DNA from 3 places in the Rhizobium sp. BK538 genome. Region 2 is predicted to be linked to each of the others. Evidence: predicted binding sites of a transcription regulator. Region 2 holds the regulator's gene; each other region holds the start of a gene.
The links. Region 2 encodes LexA, which represses DNA repair genes until DNA is damaged. Its sites were predicted from a motif close to TGTTCNNNNTGTGTTCNG; they were not measured.
Positions count from the first base shown of each region.

Region 1: FHX09_RS25630 (DNA recombination protein RmuC) is a predicted target of LexA. The motif match lies at 1,540-1,557, and genes of this name have one in related genera.
Region 3: uvrA (excinuclease ABC subunit UvrA) is a predicted target of LexA. The motif match lies at 1,674-1,691, and genes of this name have one in related genera.

Region 1 is NZ_JACIFT010000026.1:75,280-78,488, reverse strand. Features, by position in the region: gene FHX09_RS25635 (ribokinase) at 1-232, opposite strand, end outside; gene FHX09_RS25630 (DNA recombination protein RmuC) at 280-1,506, opposite strand; gene FHX09_RS25625 (globin-coupled sensor protein) at 1,704-3,200, shown strand.
Region 2 is NZ_JACIFT010000012.1:78,086-81,294, reverse strand. Features, by position in the region: gene lexA (transcriptional repressor LexA) at 812-1,528, opposite strand; gene FHX09_RS16375 (VOC family protein) at 1,728-2,609, shown strand; gene kdsA (3-deoxy-8-phosphooctulonate synthase) at 2,606-3,209, shown strand, end outside.
Region 3 is NZ_JACIFT010000021.1:99,844-103,052, reverse strand. Features, by position in the region: gene FHX09_RS23360 (MarC family protein) at 1-186, shown strand, start outside; gene FHX09_RS23355 (hypothetical protein) at 246-617, opposite strand; gene FHX09_RS23350 (single-stranded DNA-binding protein) at 1,041-1,562, opposite strand; gene uvrA (excinuclease ABC subunit UvrA) at 1,812-3,209, shown strand, end outside.

The sequences.
Region 1 (3,209 bases), on a different contig from region 2:
CCGTGCCGGCCTCCTTCAGCAATACGAGCGCCGGCTCTGCGAAGCCATCCCGACCGACGGCGCCTGCCATGTGAACGGTGCGCCCGGCGCGTCGCGCGGCAAGCGCCTGGTTGGCGCCCTTGCCGCCTGCCGCCGTCGAGAAGCCATTGCCAGCGACCGTTTCGCCGGGCTTCGGCAAGCGCGCCGTGGTGGCGATGAGGTCCATATTGATGGAGCCGAAAACTGTGATCATGGTGTCCCGTCCGATGCTTTTCTTAGGCGCGACACTGCCCGAAGGCCTTACTCGTCGTCAACCACCCTGAGCTTGAGAAGCCCGCTGCGGCTGTCGACGGATTTCGGCGCCGGGTCATTATCTCGTGCCGTGGCCTTGCCGCTGTCGCCGCCCTCGAATTCCAGAGCCTCGATCTTCGCGCCGCGCTTGGTGAGCTTATCGGTGGAGGTAAGGATCTGGTCGACATCCCTCTGGGTCATGGAAAAATGGCTCTGCAGCTTGCGCACGCGCTCGTCGAGGCGGCCGAGATCGTCCATCAAGCTCGCGACCTCGCCCTGAATGACATGCGCCTGGGCCCGCATTCGCTGATCCTTCAGCACGGCCTGAATGACCTGGATGGAGAGCATCAGCAGCGAAGGTGACACGATGACGATGCGCGACCGGTGTGCCTTCTGCACGATCGCTTCGAAATTCTCATGGATCTCGGCAAAGATCGATTCCGACGGCACGAACATGAAGGCTGTGTCCTGCGTCTCCCCCTGGATCAGGTATTTCTCCGAGATGTCGCGGATATGCGTCTCCATGTCGCGGCGGAACTGCTGCGACGCAACCTTGGCTCCATCCGGTCCGCCCGCGTCTCGGATCGCGTTCCAGGCTTCGAGCGGGAATTTCGCGTCGATCACCAGCGGCGGCGCGCCGTTCGGCATGCGGATCGTGCAGTCGGGACGCGAGCCGTTGGACAGCGTTTGCTGGAATGCATAGGCGCCCATCGGCAGGCCATCGGCGACAATCGTCTCCATGCGTGATTGGCCGAAAGCGCCGCGCGTCTGCTTGTTGGAGAGGATCGCCTGCAGACCGACGACGTCCTTCGCCAGCGTCTGGATATTGCTCTGGGCGGCATCGATGACGGCAAGACGCTCCTGCAGCCTTTGCAGGTTCTCGTGCGTCGATTTGGTCTGTTCACTGATCGTCGTGCTGACGCGCTGCGACATTCCGTCCAGGCGCTGGTTGATCGCCTGGTTGAGTTCGGACTGCCTCGAGCCGAACACTTCGGCCATCGTCGACATGCGCCCATGGATCTCGGCCTGGATCTTCAGAAGCTCGGCCATGCGGGCGTCCGTCTCGGCGGCACGAAGGTTCGCGACCTCGGCCTGCTCGCGCCGCACCTGTCCGCTGCGGACAAGGAGGACGGCCAGAAGCAGGATCAGCGCGGCGATTGCGCCTCCGGCAAGGGCCAGCATGGCGGGGCTTATCTGCGACAGGGCGAGGAGAAACGACTCAGAGCTGGTGTTCATGCTGGCAACAATAGCAAACTCAAATGAGATATCCAGATCAAAACGTGAACAACCCACAAGCTTTCCGGCAAACTAGATGACATCAGAGAGCAAACGGCAGCTGACGAATCGGAAGCGCATTTAACCATTGCTCAACCATATTGAGCAAAAGCTCTGCTCAATTTTCCTTTCAGCATCAATCGCAAAGCAGAGACATCATGACCAGCCAGCAGTCCGACAGCGCGCTCAAGCAACGCCTCGATTTCATCGAGTTGGATGATGGAGCCCGCACGGCGCTTCGCGAGATGCGCCCGGCGATCGCGGAGCTGCTCGGCGGCGCCCTCGACAAGTTCTACGCGAAGCTGGCGAAGACATCCGAGGTCGCGGGCTTCTTTGCCGACAAGGCGCATATGGGGCACGCCAAGAAGCGCCAGGAAGATCACTGGGCCAATCTGGCCGGCGGCAACTTCGACGAGGCCTATGTGAAAGGCGTGGTTGCGGTTGGCAAGACGCATGCCCGCATCGGCCTCGAACCGCGCTGGTACATCGGTGGCTATGCCTTGCTGATGAGCGAACTCGTGAAGGGCCTCATGGCCAAGCAGTGGCCCTCGATGTTCGCCAGGCAGCAGGGCAAGGTGCTGGCCGAGAAGCTCGCCGCCGTTATCAAGGCCGCGATGCTCGATATGGATTACTCGATCTCGGTCTACCTCGAAGCACTTGAAGAGAAGCGCCGCAAGCTGGACGAAGAGCGGGCGAAAGCCGAGCAGGATCAGGCAATCGCCCTCGATCATCTTCGCCGCAGCCTGGAAGCGCTTTCGAACGGCGATCTCGAGGCGACGCTACCGCCCGACCTCCCCGGCAATTTCAAGGGCATGGCCGACGATTACAATCGCGCGGTCGCTGCTCTTCGTACGTCCTTCGCGTCGGTACGGGCAACTTCGGGTGAAATCCTGCGGGGCACGGACGTGATTGCCAAGGCCTCGGATGATCTTGCATTGCGCACGGCGCAGCAAGCCGCCGGCGTCGAGGAAAGCTCGGCGGCACTGCAGCAACTCTCGGTCAGCGTCGGCCAGACGGCCGCAAACGCCGAAAAGGCATCCGGTGCTGTTCGCGAGACACAACAGAAGGCCAAGAGTTCGGGCGAACTCGTCACCAGCGCCGTTTCCGCGATGGCCGGCATCGAAAAGTCATCGACCGAGATCGCAAAGATCATCGGTGTGATCGATGAGATTGCCTTCCAGACGAACCTGCTGGCGCTGAACGCCGGCGTTGAAGCTGCGCGTGCCGGCGACGCAGGCAAAGGTTTTGCCGTTGTGGCTCAAGAAGTCCGCCAACTCGCGCAACGCACCGCCGATGCGGCCAAGGAGATCAAGAACCTGATTTCGGAAAGCTCGTCACAGGTGAACGAAGGGGTCGACATCGTCAGCAGCACCGGCGAGGCACTGAACGACATGATCAACCGCATCGATATCATCAACCGCTTCGTTGCCGATATCGCCGCCGCGGCACGCGATCAGGCTACCGGTGTCAACGAGGTCAGCGTCGCCATTCGCAACATGGACACGATCACGCAGCAGAACTCGGGTATGGTCGAGAATACCTCAGCCGAGACACGGCGCCTTCGCGGCGAGGTCGATAATCTGGTGGCGCTGCTGCAGCGCTTCCGCACGGGCGTCGGACATCGTTCGATAGCCGCTCCGCGCCGCGCCGCCTGACGGGAATGC
Region 2 (3,209 bases):
GATTGTCGCGTCGGCCCTGATTGCGCTGGCGGCAGGCCAAGGCCGCCCGAAATCTTGCGCAGGCAGGGGTATTGGGTGTTCTGGGAATGCTTTTCGCCCAGTTCGAAACGCAGAGCAGGGCGACCGTCATATTGGATTCACCTGTAGCTACGACGATTACGGGCCGCGTCGAGCGTCGGGAAGGCGATGGCCGTGGCCGCTGGCGCGCTACATCATCTCGCTCTCGCTCTCGCAGACGCAGTCGCCCGGGACATTGTCATTGCCGAGGACGGCAGCCTTGTCGCGATTGTCAAAGGGCAAGTCCTTGCACCAAAAATCGACTCCATCCGACTGACTTCATCTTCGATCAATGGCGAAGGGTGCTCCACCGCGATCATTGGACGGCGTCGGCCCTGTTCGGCTGCGGGATAATAAAGGTGAAGCTCAACGTCTCTTCTCGGCAGCGGAACTGCGTAATGCTCGCAATGCGTTGCGTCAGGCTGCGATGGGCGCTACGAATCGCTTCGTATGCCTGAAAGGCGCCTGGTGCACCGCCACGCATGATAGCGGCTACGTCCTGACAATCGTCGAAAACCCTGTGTACTTCGGCGCTGCGTGCGACACCGCCGATATCGTCTCGTCTGACGGAATGCCGGTCGGGCGCACTGCTATTCACCGGCGAAACCTTGCGCCGCTCGGGCACCGCTGAGATACGGATAGACGACCAGGGCACCCATCGTGACGACCTCGTATACCACGCATGATCGCCCCTGGATGCGGCATCGGGCATACAACTGTCGAAGCGGTACGTTTGACGACGAGCTGCCTGTCGTTAGTGATAACGGCGAATGAGGCCGACCAGCTTGCCCTGAACCTTGACGCGGTCGGGTCCGAAAATGCGCGTTTCATAAGCCGGGTTCGCGGCCTCAAGCGCAATGGAGGCGCCCTTGCGGCGGAAACGCTTGAGGGTCGCTTCCTCGTCATCGACGAGTGCGACGACGATGTCGCCGGCATTTGCCGTGCTGGCGTTGCGGATGATCACTGTGTCGCCGTCGAAGATGCCGGCTTCGATCATCGAGTCGCCCTTCACCTCAAGCGCATAGTGCTCGCCCGGGCCAAGCATGTCGGCCGGAACTGTAATGTCGTGGGTATTGTTCTGGATTGCCGAAATCGGCACGCCGGCAGCAATCCGCCCCATAACCGGTACGGAGGCCGAGCTGTCGTTGTCGGCATGCGCAGCCGGCTTCGGCGGCGCAACCGGCTGCGGCTTGCCGAGGCTGCCTTCGATAACGCTCGGCGAAAAGCCGCGGCGGGGCTGGAGGCTCGGATTATATGCCTCCGGCAGCTTGATGACCTCCAATGCGCGGGCCCGATTAGGCAGTCGGCGAATGAAGCCCCGTTCTTCGAGCGCAGTAATCAGCCGGTGGATGCCTGACTTGGACGCGAGATCCAAGGCGTCCTTCATTTCGTCGAAAGACGGAGGGACACCGGATTCCTTCATCCGCTCGTGAATGAAGAGAAGAAGCTCCTGTTGCTTGCGCGTCAGCATCGAAGTTGAACCCCAGAGTCGTGAAACAAAGCCAGAACAGACACTATATGTTCCATATGTGTTCCGCAAGTGCCTAAATTTTCATAAAACTTGCCTGCAACTTGCTCAGTTTTTGCGTCGCTTTTGAGTGAAAGCGTAGAAGGGGGTTGCATTGTTGCCTTGCCCGGCGCACATCTTCGCAAATTCCGGAGAGTTTGCCATGAGCGAAGCACATCCGCTGGACCACATCGTGCTGCCGGTCTCCAATATCGGACTTGCGCGCGAGCGCTTGGGAAAGCTGGGATTCACCGTCGCACCCGATGCCCGGCATCCTTTTGGAACCGAGAATGCCTGCATATTCTTCGCCGACGAAACATACCTGGAACCCTTAGGCGTCGCCAACGCGGAGCTGCACGAGGCGTCGGCGAAGAAAGGCAATGTCTTCACTGCGCGTGACCGGGCTTTCCGATTTCGATGCGGGGATGATGGTTTCTCGGCGGTGGTCTTTGCGACCACCGATGCTGATCGCGACCATGCCCGGTTCCTTGCCGAAAAGATCAATGGCGGCGAGATGCTGCAGTTCGAGCGGCCGATGAAGATGCCTGACGGCTCTCAGGCCACCGCTGCGTTCAAGCTCGCGTTCGCGGTCGATCTGCGGGCTCCGGATTTTTTCTTTTTCACGTGCCAACGCGTCAATCCGCTGCCGGCCGACCGTAGAGCGCTGCAAAAGCACGCAAATGGCGTGAGTGGGATCGCAGAGATCGTTCTTGGCGCGCCGGACCCAAAAGCATTTGCGCCATTTGTGCGTGCTGCGGCGCACGGCCTCCCGGTGACCAACGAGGCCTTTGGCGCGAGTGTGACAACTCCGAACGCCAGAGTGAGCGTTCTCTCCCCAGATGGATTGGATGCCTACTTCGATATTCCGGCACCAAATGATCGCGGCCTGCGTGGCGTCGCCATTGTCTTCAAGGTCAGTGATCTCGCCGTGACAGAAGCGCATTTGGCTGCTAACGGGATGACTTATACGCGCAAGAACAATCGAATTCTGGTGAAGGCGGCGCCCGGACAGGGCGCGCTCTTCGCCTTCGAGGAGAAACGATGAGCCAGACAAATTCCGAAGTCGTGATCGGCGAAGGCGCCGGCCGCGTCACCTTTTCGAATGCCGGCAAGCTGTCCCTGATTGCCGGGCCTTGCCAGATGGAGAGCCGCGACCATGCCTTCATGGTCGCCGGTGTATTGAAGGAACTCTGCGACAAGCTTGGTCTCGGCCTCGTCTATAAGTCCTCGTTCGACAAGGCGAACCGCACCTCGCTGTCGGCGCAGCGCGGCATAGGTCTTGAACAGGCGCTGGAGGTCTTTTCGGACCTCAAGAAGGAATACGGCTTTCCGGTTCTGACCGACATCCATACCGAGGAGCAGTGCGCCGAGGTGGCGACGGTCGTCGACGTCCTGCAGATCCCGGCCTTCCTGAGCCGTCAAACCGATCTGTTAGTGGCAGCCGCGAAGACCGGCCGAGCCGTTAACGTCAAGAAGGGACAGTTCCTGGCGCCTTGGGACATGAAGAACGTTCTCAACAAGCTGAACTCGACCGGAAACCCGAATATTCTGCTTTGCGAACGCGGCGCCTCGTTCGGCTACAACACACTGGTTTCCGACATGCGTTCGCTGCCAATCATGGCGGCGATGGGTGCTCCAGTCGTTT
Region 3 (3,209 bases), on a different contig from region 2:
GTCATTGCATCAAGTTTGCTGCTGCTGTTTCTGGCGCTGCTGATTGCCGACCGGCTCGATCGCTTCCTCGGCGTTACGGGGCGCGCAATTCTGACCCGCCTTCTCGGCGTCATCCTGGCTGCGCTTGCCACGCAGTTCGTGGTCGATGGCTTGAAGTCAACGCTGGGGACGATGCCGGCTGGCTAGATTGAGCTAGGGTTTCTCTTGCGGCAAATGCGAGTGCAGCGTCCCTTCGTACCTGCGTTCTATGCTTGCAGCAACCGCGTTTGCGCTTCCAAGATCGTTCCTCGGGGCGCCGCGGCGTTCTCAAATATCTGGTAGAGGAAGAGCTTTATTGCCTCGGCTTCCCGGACGACAACTGGCTCTAGAGCCGGATCGCTGGCTGTCCATGCCCGCATGGTTGCAATTGATCTGCCGACAGCACCGGATCTGCGCATCGCGGACGAGCTGAACAACTTGCTTTCAACGATATACCAGACGAAGATCCGGATCGCGATCGACCTCATATGCGTCTCTTGCGCCCGGATCGATTTGAATTCGGCCCAGAGCCTCCGCAAATGATCTTCACTTAGGCGGTCGAGATCCAAACCGAGTTCCAATAAATCCTCGCTGACCATTCGCCGTGCTGCGCTGGTCGTGAGCAACCCAAATTGGGAACCTATTTCTCTCATGACACGAAATATCGTGCTAGCCCGTCAATTTGGAAACCCTGCCGCACCTATCCTTTCGGAGAGGGAGACACTGCTACTTTGATTAGAATCTCTTACAATGCCTACGGTTTGTTAGCCAATTCGGCTAAGGCGCAGAAAATGGATCACTTTGTTGCAGCAGCGAGACGCCACGTTGCGCGCGGACATTGCGTTCGTGCCCGCCTATTACACCGTCAGACAGCAATGACAATTTCTGCGAGCGGAGGCGCATCTGGGCCTCTTAAGGCTGACGCGGCGGAAAGACCTGTGCGCCCCCGGCTCTGAGATCAAACAAAGACGGCGCACTTTGCAGCGCGCCGTCGAGCTGATGTCACCAAAGTTGCGCTGCGATCAGAACGGGATATCGTCATCGAGATCGCGCGAGAAGTTTCCACCGCTACCGCCGCTGCTGCGACCAGTCGATTGCGAGGGCGCACCGTAGTCATCGCCGCCGCCGAAATCACCGCCGGCATTGCTGCCACGACCACCGCCAAAGCCGGAGCTTGCGCCCCCGCCCTCGCCGCGACCGTCGAGCATCGTCAGCGTCGAGTTAAAGCCCTGCAGAACGACTTCCGTCGAATAGCGGTCCTGGCCGTTTTGATCCTGCCACTTGCGGGTCTGCAGCGCGCCCTCGATGTAGAGCTTAGCACCCTTCTTCACATACTGCTCGACGACCTTGCAGAGGCCCTCATTGAAGACCACGACCGTATGCCATTCCGTCTTCTCGCGGCGTTCGCCGGAGTTGCGGTCACGCCAGGTCTCGGACGTTGCGATGCGAAGGTTGGCGATCGGCCGGCCATCCTGGGTCCGCCGGATTTCGGGGTCGGCGCCCACGTTTCCGATCAGAATTACCTTGTTTACGCTGCCAGCCATACTTTCACCTTACCTGCCGCCCTGCCCGGCGGCGCTTGAAACAATCGGTGCACCTTAAACCATAGAGCACCGGCGATGGGCGTCCATCACCAGTTCATCCACAAGGAATTTTGTTCTTTATTTGTTCTAATTTATCCCTATGATCCTGTCAACCGAATCGAAAACCTTGCAGGGGACGGACATTCAGCCTCGACTCGCCAGCCGGCATCACTAAATAAGGGGCTTGTTCCAGCACAGAAGCAGAAGACGATGAGCGAACTGAAGACGATTTCCATCCGCGGCGCGCGTGAGCACAATTTGAAGGGCATCGATCTCGATCTGCCGCGAAACAGGCTTATCGTCATGACCGGCCTTTCGGGGTCCGGAAAATCGTCGCTTGCCTTTGACACGATCTATGCCGAAGGGCAGCGGCGCTATGTCGAAAGCCTTTCGGCCTATGCGCGCCAGTTCCTTGAAATGATGCAGAAGCCCGACGTCGATCAGATCGACGGCTTGTCGCCAGCGATTTCGATCGAGCAGAAGACGACCTCGCGCAATCCACGCTCGACGGTCGGCACGGTGACCGAAATCTACGACTATATGCGTCTGCTCTTTGCCCGCGTCGGTGTGCCTTATTCGCCTGCGACCGGGCTGCCGATCGAGAGTCAGACGGTCAGCCAGATGGTCGATCGCGTGCTGGAGTTCGGAGAAGGCACGCGTCTTTACATTCTCGCGCCGCTCGTGCGCGGGCGTAAGGGCGAATACAAGAAAGAACTCGCGGACCTGATGAAGAAGGGCTTCCAGCGCGTCAAGGTCGACGGTCAGTTCTACGAGATCGCGGACGTGCCGGCTCTCGACAAGAAGTACAAGCATGACATCGACGTCGTGGTCGACCGCATTGTCGTGCGACCGGATATGGCTTCGCGACTTGCCGACAGCTTCGAGACTTCGCTGAAGCTTGCCGACGGCTTGGCTGTCGCGGAATTCGCCGACAAGCCGCTGCCGCCGGAAGAAACCGCCGCCGGCGGCTCTGCCAACAAGTCGCTCAACGAAACGCATGAACGCGTTCTCTTTTCGGAAAAGTTCGCCTGCCCGGTGTCGGGCTTCACCATTCCTGAGATCGAGCCGCGGCTTTTTTCGTTCAACAATCCAGCCGGTGCCTGCCCGACCTGCGACGGCCTTGGCGCCCAGCAGAAGATCGACGCCAACCTGATCGTGCCCGAACCCGAGCGCACGCTGCGCGACGGCGCCATTGCGCCATGGGCGAAGTCGACCTCGCCCTATTACAATCAGACGCTCGAAGCCCTCGGCAAGCATTACGGCTTCAAGCTCGGCGCCCGTTGGAACGATCTGTCCGATAAGGCCAAGGACGTCATCTTGAATGGCACCGACGAGAAGATCGAATTCCATTATGCCGATGGTGCACGGTCCTATACCACGCACAAGAACTTCGAAGGCATCATCACTAATCTCGAGCGTCGCTGGAAAGAGACGGATTCCGCCTGGGCGCGCGAGGAAATCGAGCGCTTCATGTCGGCCGCGCCCTGCCCGTCTTGCGGCGGTTTCCGCCTGAAGCCCGAGGCGCTTGCCGTCAAGATCAATACGCTGCATATCGGCCAGGTGACCGATATGTCGATCCGCGTCGCCCGTGACTGGTTCGAGGTCCTG